DNA from 2 places in the Terribacillus sp. JSM ZJ617 genome. Region 1 is predicted to be linked to the other one. Evidence: riboswitches for the same ligand, from Rfam matches in the RefSeq annotation. Region 1 holds a riboswitch; the other holds the start of a gene.
What was found. A riboswitch is a leader RNA that binds a small molecule or an ion and turns the genes downstream of it on or off. The one in region 1 is predicted to bind FMN.
Positions count from the first base shown of each region.

Region 2: another riboswitch for FMN. It lies ahead of ACH6C1_RS06070 (ECF transporter S component); the one in region 1 lies ahead of ribE (riboflavin synthase).

Region 1 covers NZ_JBISEQ010000004.1:59,441-68,152, reverse strand. Annotated here, with positions in the region: gene carB (carbamoyl-phosphate synthase (glutamine-hydrolyzing) large subunit) at 1-2,152, shown strand, start outside; gene argF (ornithine carbamoyltransferase) at 2,149-3,099, shown strand; gene ACH6C1_RS13825 (VanZ family protein) at 3,249-3,821, shown strand; gene ACH6C1_RS13820 (MFS transporter) at 3,822-5,090, opposite strand; gene ACH6C1_RS13815 (ArsR/SmtB family transcription factor) at 5,093-5,713, opposite strand; FMN riboswitch at 5,869-6,009, shown strand; gene ribE (riboflavin synthase) at 6,344-6,991, shown strand; partial or broken gene ribB (3,4-dihydroxy-2-butanone-4-phosphate synthase) at 7,003-7,620, shown strand; gene ribH (6,7-dimethyl-8-ribityllumazine synthase) at 7,719-8,183, shown strand; gene ACH6C1_RS13795 (P-loop NTPase family protein) at 8,267-8,712, shown strand, end outside.
Region 2 covers NZ_JBISEQ010000001.1:1,210,182-1,218,893, reverse strand. Annotated here, with positions in the region: gene menD (2-succinyl-5-enolpyruvyl-6-hydroxy-3-cyclohexene-1-carboxylic-acid synthase) at 1-1,427, opposite strand, end outside; gene ACH6C1_RS06095 (isochorismate synthase) at 1,424-2,785, opposite strand; gene ACH6C1_RS06090 (1,4-dihydroxy-2-naphthoate polyprenyltransferase) at 2,997-3,944, shown strand; gene ACH6C1_RS06085 (PaaI family thioesterase) at 4,037-4,423, shown strand; gene ACH6C1_RS06080 (hypothetical protein) at 4,440-4,586, shown strand; gene ACH6C1_RS06075 (TraR/DksA C4-type zinc finger protein) at 4,571-4,723, shown strand; gene ACH6C1_RS06070 (ECF transporter S component) at 4,929-5,507, opposite strand; FMN riboswitch at 5,697-5,841, opposite strand; gene ACH6C1_RS06065 (M20/M25/M40 family metallo-hydrolase) at 5,900-6,958, opposite strand; gene ACH6C1_RS06060 (thioredoxin family protein) at 7,073-7,630, shown strand; gene ACH6C1_RS06055 (hypothetical protein) at 7,712-7,972, opposite strand; gene ACH6C1_RS06050 (phosphotransferase) at 7,935-8,507, opposite strand; gene ACH6C1_RS06045 (potassium channel family protein) at 8,587-8,712, shown strand, end outside.

The DNA of each region.
Region 1 (8,712 bases):
CTATGTAGCTGTGAAAATACCGCGCTGGCCATTTGATAAGTTCACGCAGGCAGATCGTCTGCTCGGAACACAAATGAAAGCTACAGGCGAAGTAATGGCGCTATCCCGTAACCTTCCTGCTGGTCTGCATAAAGCCATTCGTTCCCTGGAAATCGGCTTGGAGGAATTCCGTTTGCCGTCCGCTGAAGCACTGACAGATGCTGAGCTGGAACAAGGGCTTATAGATGCAGATGACCGCAGACTGTTTCTGCTTGCTGAAGCACTGCGTAGGGGAGTATCTATCGAGACGCTTCATGAGTGGACGGAGATTACGACATTCTTCCTTCATGAGATGAAGCGGATCATCGATATCGAGCAAGAATTAAAAGAAGGTGGCTGGCAGCCTGAAGAGGCACTTCTCCGAAAAGCTAAGACACTTGGTTTCAGTAATGTTGCCCTAGCGAGAGTCCTCGATCAGCCATTGGCAGCAGTGGAAGGATTAATCAAGGAGCAGGAAATCAAGCCTTCTTACAAGATGGTCGATACGTGTGCAGCCGAATTTTCTGCGCAAACCCCATATTTCTACTCGAGCTGGCAAGAAGAAGATGAGGTTGAACCTTTACCTGCAGCTGATAAGAAAGTAGTGGTGCTGGGTTCTGGTCCTATCCGGATTGGGCAAGGGGTGGAATTTGATTTCTGCTCTGTACAATCTGCTTTATCTTTGCGAGAACAAGGCATTCGATCTATTGTCATCAATAATAATCCGGAAACTGTCAGTACCGATTTCAATACGGCTGACCATCTGTATTTCGAACCTCTTACAAAAGAAGATGTGCTGCACATCATTGAAAAAGAGCAGGCTGACGAGGTGCTTGTCCAGTTCGGAGGGCAGACAGCAATTAATTTAGCAGCAGATCTCGAGGAATCTGGCGTAACAATTGCCGGAACGAGCACAGCTTCAATAGATCGCGTGGAGAATAGGGAAGCCTTCTATGACTTGCTGCATACGCTGAACATCCCGCATATTCCGGGCACGACTGTGATGGATACCGCTTCATTGCATGTTGAAGCCCGCCGAATCGGTTATCCGATTCTGATTCGTCCATCTTATGTGATAGGTGGCCAAGGGATGGTCATCCTGCATTCGGAAGATATGCTGGAATCTTATTTGGATGAGCTCAAGCAGCAGATACACACTTCCCGCTTATTCCCGCTGCTTCTTGATAAATATGTCCCGGGAATGGAGGTAGAAGTAGATGTTGTTTGTGATGGCAAAGACATCCTTATCCCAGGCATCTATGAACATATCGAGCCTGCTGGAATCCACAGCGGAGACAGTACAGCTATTTTCCCTGCACCTAGCTTAAGTGAATCAGAGAAAGATATGATTGTCAGCTATGCAAGCAGAATCTCGGAATCTCTTAATGTGAAAGGTATCATGAACATTCAGTTTGTCTTTAGCGAAGACCGTAACATCTTGTATGTCCTGGAGGTCAACCCGCGTGCGTCCCGTACAGTGCCTATTTCCAGTAAGGTGACGGGCATCCCGTTGGTAGATTTAGCTACCAGAGTGCAGATGGGAGAAGCATTGCAGGATTCAGGTTATTCACTTGGACTGCAAAAAGAAATACCATTTTATGCTGTTAAGCTGCCTGTCTTTTCCACCACAAAGTTGGCAGGTGTCGATCCGCTGCTTGGGCCGGATATGCAATCGACGGGAGAGGCAATTGGATTAGGCAAGACGGAGACCGAAGCATTGAATAAGGCGTTTGGCTGGAAGGAAAAGACACTCCGGTCTTTGACAGACGAGGCTCAAATCCTTATAGATGTAGAATCCGCCGATTTGATCGGGCTGGAAGAATTACTTGGAAATCTGCAAGCAAAGGTTGTACTGACAGAGCAGACTGCAGCTATTTTGCCAGACAGTGATTCATTCGAAGTCGTTTCCTATGAAGAAGCAATTCTTTTGATTGAAGACCAAAAGATGACAGCTGTATGCAGTACGAGAAAAGGGTTCCAAGGTATTCGTGAATCGGCATGGAAAACAGAGACACCGTGTATGACAAGTTTGTCGACAATGCAAAGCTACTGGCTGGCTAGTCAGGATAAACTGGCTGACAGCTTGTCGATGTCGGATTATTTGGAGCAAGCGGAAAAGGAGCATGTGCAATGAAACAGACGATAGAACAGCAATCGATGGCAGGCAAAAGCCTGCTATCACTGCAGGATTTGACAAAGGAAGAAATTCTCTATGTGCTGGATTTGGCTGCCGAGCTAAAAAGTCAGCATCAAAAAGGTGAACTCAGTCAGCCGCTGGCAGGGAAAACCTTAGGTATGATTTTTGAAAAATCCTCCACACGGACGCGTGTTTCTTTTGAAACAGGTATTTATCAGCTTGGCGGTATGGGGCTTTATTTGAACTCAAAGGACTTGCAGCTTGGCCGCGGCGAACCAGTTGCTGATACTGCAAAAGTTCTGTCCGGCTATCTGGATGCCATCATGATACGTGCCAATTCGCATAAGATGGTGGAGGAGCTGGCAGCACATGCTACTATCCCGGTAATCAATGGCTTGACTGATTTATTCCATCCATGTCAGGCTCTGGCTGATTTGCAGACAATCTTGGAATATAAAGGAACATTGGAAGGCGTGAAGCTAGCTTATATCGGTGACGCTAACAATGTAGCTAATAGTTTAATGATTGCAGCAGCGAAAACTGGAATGCAAATTCGAATTGCATCTCCAGTGGGCTATCAGCCGCTCCCTGAAATCGTTGAAAAGGCGAAAAAAATCAGCGGTGATCCAGATTTTCTCCTTATTACGGAGAGTCCGGAAGAAGCTGCCGCAGGTGCAGATGTACTTTATACAGATGTCTGGACGAGTATGGGGCAAGAGGATGAGACAACTGCCAGACTGAAAGCATTCCAGGGATTCCAAGTGAATGAGGTACTCATGGATTCTGCGGCATCAGATGCTATCTTCCTGCACTGTCTGCCAGCACATCGGGGCGAAGAAGTGACCGCAGCTGTCATTGATGGTCCACAATCAGCTGTATTCCAAGAAGCTGAAAATCGTCTGCATGCCCAAAAAGCGCTTATGCTTGCTGTTATGGGGAAATAAAGAATACAAAAGAGAAACCGCCTGAAAAAAAGGCGGTTTCTTTTCTGTGTCTATGCGTTCACAAGAATGGGAAAATCATGTAGACTAAAGAGTATATGTCCACTTACTCTACGTAAGGGACTTCTAGGATACAGGAGAGAATAATCACTATGTTAACTTACGTAGCGCCAGCTATATTCCTGGCGTTTGTCTATTTACTGTCTATTATTCCGTTTCACCAGACGGTTGGTATTACCAAGAAACAACATTTATTGATGGCATCCTTCGCTATCTATGTGATCGCTGTCATTTGTCTGACATTCTTCCCATTGCCTGTGGATCAGAATCTTATCGAAGAAAATCAGCAGCTGGAAACAAGCTACCGCTGGAATACGTCGCCGCTAACGTCCATTATGCAAATCTGGCATACAACGCAAATCGATGGCTTCGGATATGGACTGGCCCTTAAAAATCTAGGGGGCAATATCCTCTTATTTGTGCCGCTCGGCTTTTATTTGCCTTTGCTCATTCGCAGAACCAGGTCTTTCTTTATCGTTGTTCTGTGCGGGCTTGTATTCAGTACAGCAATTGAGTCGACACAAGGATTGCTGAATTATTTTGTAGGCTATAATTATCGCTCTGTCGATATCGATGACATTATCTTGAATGTATTGGGAGCTATGCTTGGATATGCATTTTATTGGATTGCTCTGCGTCCGTTATTAAAAAGGGGCAAGCTGTAATCAGCTTGTTTCCTGCTGGGTATGATCCTTGAATCCAAGAAGTTCCGGTGACAAGGAGGCAAGGGGTCCCAATTTGCGCAATTTTGGATATAGAAGCCACGTTACAGAAAGCAAGGCAAGGCCGCTGCCTGCAGTGCAGAAGACCCAAGACAAAGGAATAAATGTGGCTGCATATCCGCCTGCCAATGAACCGATCGGCATTGCAATTGTAACGAAACTTGCACTTGCGCTTGTCACCCTGCCGATCATGGAAACTGGAACCAAAGTTTGCAACAATATTGCGAAAGTGACGTTGATACAGCCGACTGGTATCCAAGCGAGTCCGTAAAGAATCACACTCAACCAAGTCCATGGAACGAAGGCAGCAGCTGCCCAGATTCCAGAAGCCAGAAACATGGAACATATTGTTGCTTTACCGATGGGTAATTTGCTGAAGGCAGAAGCTAATAACGCGCCTATTAAAGCCCCGCAAGACATAGCTGCCAAATATAAACCATATACGGCAGCACCTTGTCGCTCATCTGCAAAAGCAGGCATGACCGCCATGGCGGCACCAATTGCCAGATTGCATAGTACTGCTCCAAAGAGTGCAGCAGCTAAAATGGTTGTAAAAAGAATCTTAAGTCCTTCTTTAAGTTCAGTGATGTAAGTGCTGAAGACAGAACGCGTACTATCGGCTTCACCGGTTTGCGCTCTATGGTGTGGGATTCTAAGGAAGCTGAATAAAAGGAAAGCAATACAGAAGGCAAAAGAATCGATGATGAATAGTAGTGTCGCTCCAAAGACAGCAATCATTACGCCTGCGATGGCATTAAAGATGAGATCGACACCTTGGTAAGCAAAGGAGAATAGTGCATTACCAGCAGGGAGTTCTTCTTTTTTCAGAACGATTGGCAATGCTTTTGTTTCTGTCGGATATGCAAATGCGTTAATAAAGGTCAGAATCGGCATGATGACAAGCAGCAGTGTAACAGACAGAAAGTCCTGCCAAGCTGCAAGTGGAATCAGCAGTATAAGCACAGCTTGCAGTGCTTGTGTCCACATCAGCGTGCTGCGAATTTGCCATCGATCAACCAGTGGCCCAATCAGGAACTGCAGTAGGTTCGGGATTTGTGTCAAGGCTCCTGCCAGACCTGAATAAAATGTGCTGTCGCTCAGATCATAAACGAGCCACATGGCCGCTATGAAATAAATGCTGTCTCCAATATTGCTTATAATTCGCCCCGAGAAAAGCAAGCCATAGTTACGCTGTTTCAGTATAGCGAACATCCTTAATCCTCCTCTTCCATCTCTACTTGATCAAATGATGGTGTGTCGATTTCAAAACCATAAGCAGAAAAATGATACAGCTTACCATTGGAATCATATTCAGCTGCCTCACTTTTTTCTCGCAGCTTCTCCATCAACCCGAATAAACCCTGAATAAACTCCTGAAAATCTGCTTCAGTGGCGCTGATTTCCCATATACTTCCAACTTTATCCCAGTCTTTCGGATCGGTGGAACCGGCTGCTTGGGCGAAGGACGACTCTGGTGCTGTAAGGATGGCTGACTTTGTCTTATTGGCCATTTGTACATATAGCTGCCTTGTCGATTCGCTTAATTCTTCTGCGTAGGGAAGCAAATCCTCTGACGGAAAGAAGCCTCTTGCAGCAGCTCGATAGAATTTCTGGATAATGCCATTTTTCTCCTCGGTACGAATCACTTCGATCAAGCCGTTTTTCTCCAACTCTTTCAAATGATAATGAATTTTCGGTCTGCTCGTTTCCAGCAAGACAGCAAGCTGCTGTCCGGTATAAGATGTTTCAACTAACTTCATGATCATCTCTGCACGCAGCGGGTCACTGATTGCTTTTAACTGTTCAAAGGTTGTTAATGCCATTGCTTGTTTCATTGTATTCCTCCTCTTGTAAACATTTCTTGATCGGTCAAATTTATTTTACAGATTTAGTTTAGTTATGGTTCCACATATTGTCAATTAAATTTTCAGACTTTTTTCCTGCTGTACAACGACATAAAAAATATGTTAAAGTAGAGGCAATCGAATAGGTTTTCTCTTGGGGCAGGGTGAAATTCCCGACCGGCGGTGATAGGCAGCATAGCTGTCTTCAGTCCGTGACCCGTTATTATAACGGTGGATTTGGTGAGATTCCAAAGCCGACAGTACAGTCTGGATGGGAAAGAGGAAACGGCGTGCTATCCACACGCCAACAGCAGCTATTTCGTTGATTGACGATAGCTTGTTTCGCTATACTTTTAAAGCCAAAGCCCCAGAATCCATTATTCTGGGGCTTTTTATATGAAAGTTAGTGCTATTTAGGAGCAAATTGGCAGAAGCGGCCAGCTTGCACCTTATTCGAGTGATTCATACAAGAATTTTGGTAAAAGATATATGGAATTGTTATAACCCCAACTAACCGTCACACAGCCCCGAGACGGTAATATTCCCATTCGTAAGCATGACAGCAAGTAAAAATAACTTCTTGTTTCCTTGAGAAGCTCTCAGAAGAAAAGGAGGAGAAAAGTGTTTACTGGAATCATTCAGGAAGTAGGCAGCATTATTGATGTGAAAAGACAGGATAAGGCGATGCAGCTCACAATTGCCAGTGAAAAGCTGACAGCAGATATGCACGTTGGGGACAGTATCTCCGTTAACGGTGTCTGTCTTACAGTTACTAGTTTCACCCCGTCTTCTTTTCAGGCAGATGTGATGCCGGAAACGTTCCATCACAGTTCTTTGTCCAATTTGCAAAGTTCCGATCAAGTGAATCTGGAACCTGCTTTGCAGCCTAATGGAAGACTGGGAGGCCACTTTGTGAGTGGTCATGTAGATACAACAGGATCTATCCTATCCATTCGAGATGAGTCAAATGCTCGTTACATTGACATTGCTGTAACAAAAGGGCTGCAGTATTTGATGTCCAAAGGTTCAATTTCAGTTGATGGTGTGTCATTGACGGTGTTCGAAGTCCGGGAAGATACATTTACTATTTCGCTTATTCCGGAGACGAGGAAAGCGACAATCTTAGGTGAAAAGAAAGCTGGCGATCTAGTCAATCTCGAATTCGACCAGCTTGCTAAATACATGGAACGGTTGCTGGAGCATCGAAAAAGTCCACAGTCTGCAGGCATTACGGAAGAGACGTTAGCGCAGTACGGATTCATGGATTAGGAGGGAAATGTATGAAAACGACAATAGACATCGCAATAGAATACTTGAAAAGCGGCAAACCGATCATCGTTACAGACGATGAAGCAAGAGAGAACGAAGGAGATTTGCTGGCTTTAGCAGCGTATGCAAGCCCAGAAACAGTTAATTTTATGGCTTCTGTCGGAAAAGGTCTGATCTGTGCGCCTATTTCCCGGGAAATTGCCGAAAGATTGGATTTGCCGCCGATGGTAGCTGATAATACAGATCCGCATGGGACAGCCTTCACCGTTAGTATTGATCATATTGATTCTACTACTGGTATCAGTGCATTCGAACGGTCCCATACGATTGCGAGGCTGGCAGATGCTGTTAGCAAGCCAACTGATTTTCAGCGTCCGGGACATATTTTTCCGCTGATTGCCCAACAAAATGGTGTACTGGAGCGACCTGGACATACAGAAGCTGCTGTCGACTTAGCTAGGTTGGCCGGGACAGCAGAAGCTGGCTATATATGCGAAATCATGAATGAGGACGGTACAATGGCGCGCATGCCGGAACTTGAGAAATTAGCTGAATTGCACCAGCTGCCAATTATCACAATCGCTGATTTAATTGCATATCGAGAACTTCAAGAAGCTAAAGTGGAGAAATAAACAGTAAAGATTTGTGAAAGTGCAGCAAGCATAAAACATTATCCAATACAAAAAAGATGAGGGACATACTGTCCCATATATAAAGGAGTAATCATATGGTTAACGTACTAGAAGGAAATGTAGTAGGATCAGATTTGAAAATTGGAATCGTTGTAGGAAGATTTAATGAGTTCATTACGAGCAAACTGTTGAGCGGCGCAATTGATACGTTAAAGCGTCACGGTGTCGATGAAGCAAAAGTGGATGTTGCGTGGGTACCTGGAGCATTTGAAATCCCCCTTGTAGCTGACAAACTTGCTGAAAGCAAAAAATACGATGCTGTGATTACATTAGGCACAGTTATCAAAGGCTCTACACCGCATTTCGATTATGTGAGCAATGAAGTGGCAAAAGGAGTAGCAAGTGCTGCCAGTAAGGCTGGTATCCCGATTATCTTTGGTGTACTGACAACTAATACAATCGAACAAGCCATTGAGCGTGCAGGTACGAAAGCAGGCAATAAAGGCGCAGAAGCAGCTGTTTCTGCAATAGAGATGGCCAATTTACTAAAACAGATCTAAGCAAGGGAAGCAGGGGGATTAACCTCTGCTTCTTTTTTGTATTTAGAAAATAATGTATATTCATTTTGGGGGTGCTTACTTACATGAAAACACACTATGAATTAAGAGGTGATGGGAACGAAACCAAATTACCTTGCAAAATACATATCATTGGTTCTGTCGGCAGCGGGAAGACGACGCTAGCTAAGGAGTTGTCGAATATCCTGAGTGCTGACCATCACGAACTGGATAACGTTGTTTGGAAACGATCCTCGGCAGGAGACAGACGCCGTTCTGACAAGGAGAAGCGGGAGATCTTGAAAAGTATCATTGATTCTCGTGCCTGGATCATCGAGGGTGTCCATACAGATGAGTGGATAGAAGACAGCCTTGTAAATGCAGAATTGATTATCTTGCTGGATCCGGCATATCGGATAAGAAATAGGCGGATAATCAAACGTTTCCTGCGTCAAAAAGTGAAATTGGAGACATCTAATTACACACCTTCCTTTCATATCTTCCTAAAGATGTTCAAATGGAATCGTTATTT
Region 2 (8,712 bases), on a different contig from region 1:
GTGAGATCCAGACCATAATTGCGGCCTAGCATCAGCCCGTTCATATCGTGATAGAAGGAAAGATCCCCGATTACGAGTGTAGTGCGCTTGCCGCTGGCAGCAACACCCAACGCTGTGGAAACAACACCATCGATACCATTTGTTCCGCGGTTGCACCATGGCTGTATTCCTTTATCTGTTGCAAAGAAGAAGCTGTCCAAATCACGGATCGGCATACTGTTACCAACGAACACATGACTATCCTCCGGTGTTTCACGCAGCATGTCCTGCACAGCTATTCCCTCAGTCAGCTCTTTTGTTTCCATATCATCATGCAATACGTCCTGCGCGATGCGGTTCATTTCCTGCCATGTTGGCAGCCATGTTTCCCTCTTAGCGGCAGGAATTATTGCTAACGACTTACAAAGCTTAGCCGGATCAGCATAAATAAATTGCGTGTCCACCCCGACTGGTTCACGGTAGCCTGCATGTTTCTCTACTACAATATGGTTATTGCCGGTATATTCTTTCATAAGAAATAGATATGGCTTGGAAACAGGCATAGCACCAAACCGGATAATAAAGTCTGGCTGCAGCTTTGCACGTACTGATTCCGATTTCAGGATCGTATCATACGTTTCAATAATAACATCCTTCGCATGTGCACCGCTTCGTAATTGCGATAACGGATCTGCCAGGATTGGCAGCTGCCACTTCTCCGCAAAATCAACGACTGCATCCGCAAATCCTTTATCCTCCTGCGGACCGACTACGATCAAGCCTTTTTTAGAGTTTTCAAGTATTTCGGCAAACTGCTGTACAAGGGTTGCGTCCAATTGTGCTGATCCATACAGAGCAGGCTTTACAGCTGTTTCTCCTGAGGTCCATATGTTCTCAATGGTAAAATCAGGTGTAAGCGGCTCGCGGAACGGAAAATTAAGATGCACTGGACCTGGATTTCCTTCCAATGCCTGCTGCATCGCTCTGCCCGCTTGCTGCTGTACATATCGCAACGCAGCCGGATTCGATTCGGGCAGCATCATCTCATGGAACCATTTGACGAAGCCGCCATACATCTGGATTTGATTGATGGCCTGCGGCGCACCTACATCCCGCAGTTCATGCGGGCGGTCAGCTGTCAAAAGAATCAATGGGATACGACTGTAAAAAGCCTCGACAACTGCAGGCATATAGTTCGCTGCAGCAGTACCTGATGTGCAGACAAGCGCTACCGGCTTTTGGCTTTCCTTCGCAAGACCGAGCGCGAAAAATGCAGCGGAGCGCTCATCCAAATTCACCCATTGCTTCATTTGCGGATGCTCGGTCATCATAAGAGCTAAGGGTGTAGAACGAGAACCTGGAGAAATAACGACCTGCTCCACACCGCTTCGCCAAAGTGCGTCCACAAAATGTCCAACATATTTGGTCAATGTTTCAATATGACTCATTCTGATACCTCCAAAGCTTCCAGCATCGGACGGAATTTGATTGCCGTCTCTGCGAATTCCATATCTGGATCTGAATCCTTCACGACACCACAGCCTGCAAATAGCACAGCCTGCTTCCCGTTCAGCAGACCAGAACGGATAGCAACGGCTGTATCACCATTACGATAGCTGTCTATCCAGCCTACCGGCGCACCGTACCAGCCTCGTTCAAGCGGTTCTTTCTTTTCAATGAAATCCAATGCTTCCTGCTTTGGCAAACCGCCCAGCGCAGGTGTTGGATGCAGTTCCTGTACAATCTGCTGCAGCGAGGCTCCAGGCAGGAGTGTGGCAGAAACCGGAGTATGCAAGTGCTGAAGCTGCCGCAGTTTCAATAGCTGCGGTCCCTCAGGTACAAGCAAGTCCTTGCTGTATTTGCTGATTACATCGGTAATCATCTTCACAACGTATTGATGCTCTTCACGGTTTTTACTATCTTGCAGCAGCGCATTTCCGATCACTTTATCATCTGTCTCATTTTTACCGCGCGGAGCAGTTCCAGCGACACAGCTTGTATGCAGTGTGCCAGACTCAACACGCACCAGACGCTCCGGCGTTGCCCCAAGGAAACATGCTGAGCCATTTTCGACAGCAAAAATAAAACTGTCCTTTTGGGTGTCCAGCAAATTCCGAAGCACACCCGCTGCCTGAAGCTTTTCTTCAAATTCAAGTTTCATCGCCCGTGCCAGCACGACTTTATCCAATTCAGTCGACTTTATTGTGTCCGTTGCTTCTTTAACTAATCGCTTCCACGCTTGTGACTCAAGCTCTTCTTTACTAATGAGCTCAGTCTGCAGTACAGGAATATCATTTTCAGAGAACAGCTGCTCAAGCTGCTCAAGTATACTGGTGATTTGACTCTCGATATTTGAGCTGTCCACTAATTGATTGATGGTTACATAATATTCTTTTTCCGTTTTGGTCAAAGTAAAAGCAGGTATGCGATATTGTGTATCAGGAAAGTCCTGCCACAGCTCACGTTCGCGCTCCTGCTGAAAGTTCATTCCACTGAAAGCAACAGGACCTGTACCAGCTATCGCAGAAAGATTGTGAACAACTGCACTTTCTATAACATGCTCCCATTCTTCTGCAGTGCGCATATCCAATATTGCCGATCCTGCACCAACCAAGCAAAAATCATCTTTTTGGCTGTACCAGAAATGGCGGTTTCCTTCCAAAGAAGAACCGTTAGCAAAGAAACGGAGAGGATCTATCGCTCCGACTTTCTCAGTCCAGCTGACAAGTATTTGCTGTTGCTGCTTAACATTAACAGCAGCTTTTCGAAGAAAAGACTCGAAATCTGTCTTATATTGTTGAATCATATTTTCCGACCTCCACATTACTGCAAGGACAATTAGTTCGTTTACGTTCATTTTCTGATGTCCTTCCCTATTCTATTCCCTTTTTCGCCGATAAACAAGGAGTAGCACTTGATAACTTATTTTAAGTAAGCAATTTGCGTTGACATGCTATCTTTGTTTCCCTAAAATTAATATGATATAATGCCCTGCATTTTTAAGGAGAGAAAGTATTATGCAATCCATCGGTAACGATAACGTGCGACAAGCACTTAATGAGCGCGAAGGCTTCCAAATTTGGTGGCGTCTCATGCGTCCTCATACTTTGACAGCTTCCTTTGTGCCTGTCTTTATAGGAACGATGCTCGCTGCATTGGACGGCAAGATCAACTGGCTGCTTTTCGGAGCTATGCTGCTTGCTTGTATGCTGATCCAATGTGCGACAAATATGTTCAATGAGTATTATGATTTTGTACGCGGACTGGATAATGAACAGTCTGTCGGAATCGGCGGTACGATCGTACGTGACGGTATCAAGCCGAAAACCGTTTTGTCACTTGCACTGACATTCTATGCTATCAGCATGCTGTTAGGCGTGTATATTTGCATGGAATCCAGCTGGTATATCGCCTTAATAGGATTGGCATGTATGCTTTGCGGTTATTTGTATACAGGTGGTCCATATCCGATTTCCTATACACCTTTTGGTGAATTGACATCTGGTGTTTTTATGGGTGCTATCATCATCTGCATCACCTATTACATTCAGACGTTGACGCTTACTGGAGACGTCGTTTTGATCAGTATCCCAGTGACTATTTTCATCGCGTGTATCAATTTTGCCAATAACCTGCGTGACCATGATGGTGACAAAGTGAACGGCAGAAGAACAGTAGCTATCCTGCTCGGACGTAAAAAAGGTGTTACCTTCCTTGGTATTTGTTTCATCGTCAGCTATGTTATTACTGCTGTGTTCATTGCTGTAGGATTACTTCCAATTTGGGCTGTCATTACATTCCTGAGCATTAAAAAAGCCCGTGATGCTTACCGGGGTTTCATCGGCAAGACAATGCCGCTTGAGATGATGCCTGCAATGAAAGCAACGGGACAAACGAATACGATTTATGGTTTATTGCTTGTGATTGCTTTACTGATCCAGCAATTCGTACCACTTTCATTCTAATTTAGAAGCGGGCATCCTGCCCGCTTTTTTATATAGGTTTAATACAGACTAGTACGGGAAATACATTACCATACAGAAAGCAGGTTACTATTATGGACTTCTCAGAAACATTAATGGAGCAGCTGCAAATGCGGGTGGTCGAAGCAAGCAAGGATCAGGTTGTGATGGAAATGCCCGTCGGGCCGCATAACCGGCAGCCAATGGGTTTCTTGCACGGAGGTGCCAGCGTAGCTCTGGCAGAGACAGCAGCAAGTATCGGCGGCAACCTGCACGCAGACCCATCAACACAGGCGGTGTTTGGGCTGGAGATCAATGCAAACCATATTCGCAGTGTCCGGTCCGGTATCGTGACTGCGGTCGCTTCTCCCATTCATATTGGAAAATCGACGATGGTATGGCAAATAACCATTTCAGATGAGAATAAGGACCTGCTCTCTATCGCCCGCTGTACGCTGGCCGTGAAAACGAAAAGGCACTAAAGGAGATGGAATGAAAATGGATAAAAATAAATTGGATTATTTCCGCAATCAATTGCTTGCAATGAAGGAAGAAGCAGAGGAACAAATTAAAGGGAATGACAGCTATAACAGCGCCAAGGAATTCCCTAATGATTCCACCGGGGAAATATTGAAGATGCACTAGACCGAATCGAAGAAGGCACTTACGGAGTAAGTGAGAAATCAGGCGAACCTATTCCGGAGGAGCGGCTGAAGGCTGAACCGACTGCCCGTTTACTTGTAGAGGAACAAGCTGAAGTAGAAGAAGCAAGAAGAGCTTAAAAAAGAGCATAAGAAAAGGCACCCTCGCAGGGTGCCTTTGTTAATTGCGGCGTATAAAGCCGTGCGGCCACATCCGCACGTGTCTAAGACGCGCTTTACCGACTTATGCAATTCAGCTCATCGCTAGACTATTGTAGCATGGACTACCCTTCTTTGCAACAACTGTTTTTAAGACATAAAAAAAGCTCCCAAACGGGAGCTTCTCTTATGCTGCAGCTGTTCTTTTACGCTTTGCAAACCAAGGTTTCAGTTTAGCAAATAGCGGTACGAATACAATCGCAATGATGATACCTTTCAAAAGGTTAAACGGCAGGATACCAGCAATGACTGCTGCCCATTTTGCATCAGCGCTCATCACAGGAGATCCTAAGAAGATGCTATATAGCGGCAGGACAACAAAGTAATTCAACAAACCCATTCCGACTGCCATGGTAACTGTACCCGTAGCCAATCCTGAAATAAGTGTTTTCTTGCCTGCTTTGAATTTATGATAAAAATATGCAACCGGCATTACGAAAAGCATGCCTGCCAAGAAATTCGCTACGACGCCAACCGGGTCACCAGCACCTGTAAAGATAAGATATAATAAGTTCTTGATTGCCTCGACAGCAACACCTGCAAGTGGTGAAAACAGCAGTGCTGCAATCAGTACCGGAATCTCACTGAAGTCTATCTTCAAGTAAGGCGGCAGGAATGGTAGCGGGAAATTCAGCAGCATAAGCACCATGCTGATCGCTCCCAATAAAGCGAAAGTGATTGTTTTAGTTAACTTGGATGAACGCATAATCGTTCTCCTCCTTCATCTTGTTTATCGATTCTAACTCTTGATGAAGGGGAAGCTGCCTATCTACGTTAAAAAGCCCCGGAGCATAATGCTCCGGGGCTTGGAATATACGCAAATAAGCATGAAGATGTTAAACATACGGATACCGTATGGAAACAAGGATAGCCCGTTCGGCATCCCTCTTCTGCTTCGTATCTTCTCCCATCCAGACTTTCACTGTCGGTCCCGGACTTGCACCGGATCAGCCGCAGAACTATGTTCTGCGGGTCACGGACTTCAGCAGTTTCCTGCTGTCACCGTCGGTCGGGAATTACACCCTGCCCCGAAGATAGAATCGATTTAGTTTTGTTATTATATTATAACTGCTTTCTGCGCATTTGCAACCCCTATGCTCACAGATCCAATGGATTCAAGCTTTCTTCACCTGTCAGGTTTGTCAGGAATTTTACCAATAGATCGATCTCCTGCTGGATGACCTGCAAACTTACTGTTTCTACTGGGGAGTGCATATAGCGAAGCGGCAAGGATACGAGCGCAGTCGACACGCCTTTACCTGAATAGCGCATCTTATCTGCGTCCGTTCCGGTAATGCGGGGCGTCAATTCGTATTGCAGCGGAATATCCAGTTCCTTCGCTGCTTGCTCCAGCAAAAGATTTGCTTTACGGTTGATAGGTGCCCCCTTCGCCAGCACAGGACCCCCGTCCAAGCTGACATCCACTGCTTTCCGCTTATTGACACCTGGATGGTCGGTCGCAAATGTAACGTCACAGGCAATTGCTAAATCCGGCCGGATACCAGCTGCTGCGAAGTACGCACCACCCATATTCGTTTCTTCATTCACTGTGCTGACTGCATATACGCCAATATTGACGTTCTCTTGCTTAAGCCTGCGGACAACTTCTCCTACGATGAATGAACCTGTACGATTATCCAGACCTCGCCCAGTAACATAACGATCCATCAGCACTGATGGCTGCCGCTGGTACACAATCAAGTCACCTACTTGCACGTATTGCTCCATTTCCTGTTTAGACTTAGCTCCGCAATCAATATACAGATCTGGCAGTTCAAAGTCTCCCTTTACGCCTCCGAGATGCATCGCATTTACACCTACGACACCTGGAATCGTCTTGTTATAGCCTATGACCTGTACGGTCATACCAAGTGCAGCTTTTGCATTGAAGCGTCCCATTTCATCAATCTGCAGGAAACCGTTTTGGTCTATCCCCGTTACGACCATCGCAATTTCATCACAATGACCAGCAAGCAGCACTTTGAATTCTGCATCTGGATTCACTACTGCAATGGCATTACCTGACACATCTGTACGCATCTCATCTGCGTATGGAGCATATTCCTTCATCCACTTCTTCTGTATATCCATTTCATAGCTGGACGGAGATGCCGTCCGCAGCAGCTCCATTAAAAATTCCTGGTTCTCTAGTTGCATATCTTCTATCCGCCTTTTTTATGTAGTCTTCTATCACTGTAGCATATTAAGAGGCTTATTTGTTTAGTTTATCCTATCGCTCGGGTAAACTAAACATCAGAAAGGATGAGGCACATGACGACATTAAACGAATGGTTTGAAAAAGGTATTAATATCGATGCGTATTTGGACTCCATGCAAACACATAAAGAAAATACAATGCATATCTACGATCACTACGAGCTTCCAGCTGACACAGAGTTTTTCAACACACTCCGCTCCCAAAAACTGCGAGCTATCGTACTGACAGAAGACTGGTGCGGGGATGCCATGCTGAATTTGCCGATTTTCTATCATATCGCACAAGCCGGAGCAATCGATGTTCGCATCCTTCGCCGTGATGAGAACTTGGAATTGATGGATCAATACCTGACTAATGGTAAAAGCCGTTCCATTCCAATCATCATCTTTATCAACCAAAATGGAGATGAAGTTGCGAAATGGGGTCCGCGAGCTCCAGAACTGCAAGTTTATATTGATGAATCCTTCAGCAGTCTGCCGGATAAGGATGCACCTGAATATGAGGAAAAACGCAGCCAAATGCTCACTTTCATCACAAAATCCTATCGTGACAATACAGACTTCTGGCAGCGAGTCTATGCAAGCTTGAAAAGAGGCCTAGAAGAAGCATAAAAACATCCATCTCGGATGTTTTTTGCTTTGTATTAAATTACTGCAGGGGTACAGTTGCTATTCAAAATAAAGTATCCCATATTAAACAAATCGGCTCTCCATTTCAGCTAATAGCTTACTGTTAGGTCCATATTCAAGCAGCTCATAATATAAGCCTAGTTTGGATAGCTGCTCTGCCCGCCGAAAAATCTTTTCCTTATCATCAGCTTCATACGCGCACAGTACTTGTTGCAAGAAAACCTTGCTTATCTCACTTATTCCAGCAAAATCGATAGCTGGATCACCGACATGCATATCACTGAAATCAATGATACCGACTTGGCAGGACGATTCCTCCCACAATATATGCGCTGATCGTAAATCTCCATGCACAACAGCGGTACAAACTGGTTCTAATTCCGCAAACAATCAATCTTTCTGTGTAATTAATGACAAAAGCAGGCAAACTCGGATAAAAGCTGCTTATTCCTTCTAAAAGCCGATCATAATAAGATTTGTCTCGTTTCGGTAACCTGTACATGGAAGCATCCAGTTGATGGAGTTTCGAGAGAAAGGCACCCAGCTGACTCGCTGCCACCTCAAGAACTATATCTGACATGTTTGCAGATATAGGATGTCCCGGTATGTATGGATAAAGTACAGCTTCGCTTCCCTTCGGAGTCGTTAAGATAGTGAATGCTGGCAGTGCAATGTTTGTTTTAACTTGTAAATCCTTGAGCAGCTTCTTCTCTTCCTGATTGACTGCTCCACTCTTCTTCGGCACTCGTAATACCCAGCTGTTATTCAGTACATAAACGTCATGATCCCAGCCCATATCAATAGTTTCTACATGCCAGATTGCTTCCTGCAAGTAGCCTTCCAGCCAACCTGCCATCATTTTATCCAAATCTTCCCCCTCCTGTCCGTTTAAACAATCTGAATAAACATATACTAACAAAAAAATGAGGAGGGATAGTATGGTCACGCAGTTTCTGCGACGTTTCTATTTCCGCCTTCCCATATTTGTCCGTCTTTTCTCCACTATACTTATCGTGATGGTGATATTCGGAATATGCATGCGCCACATAGAACCGGAGCAGTTT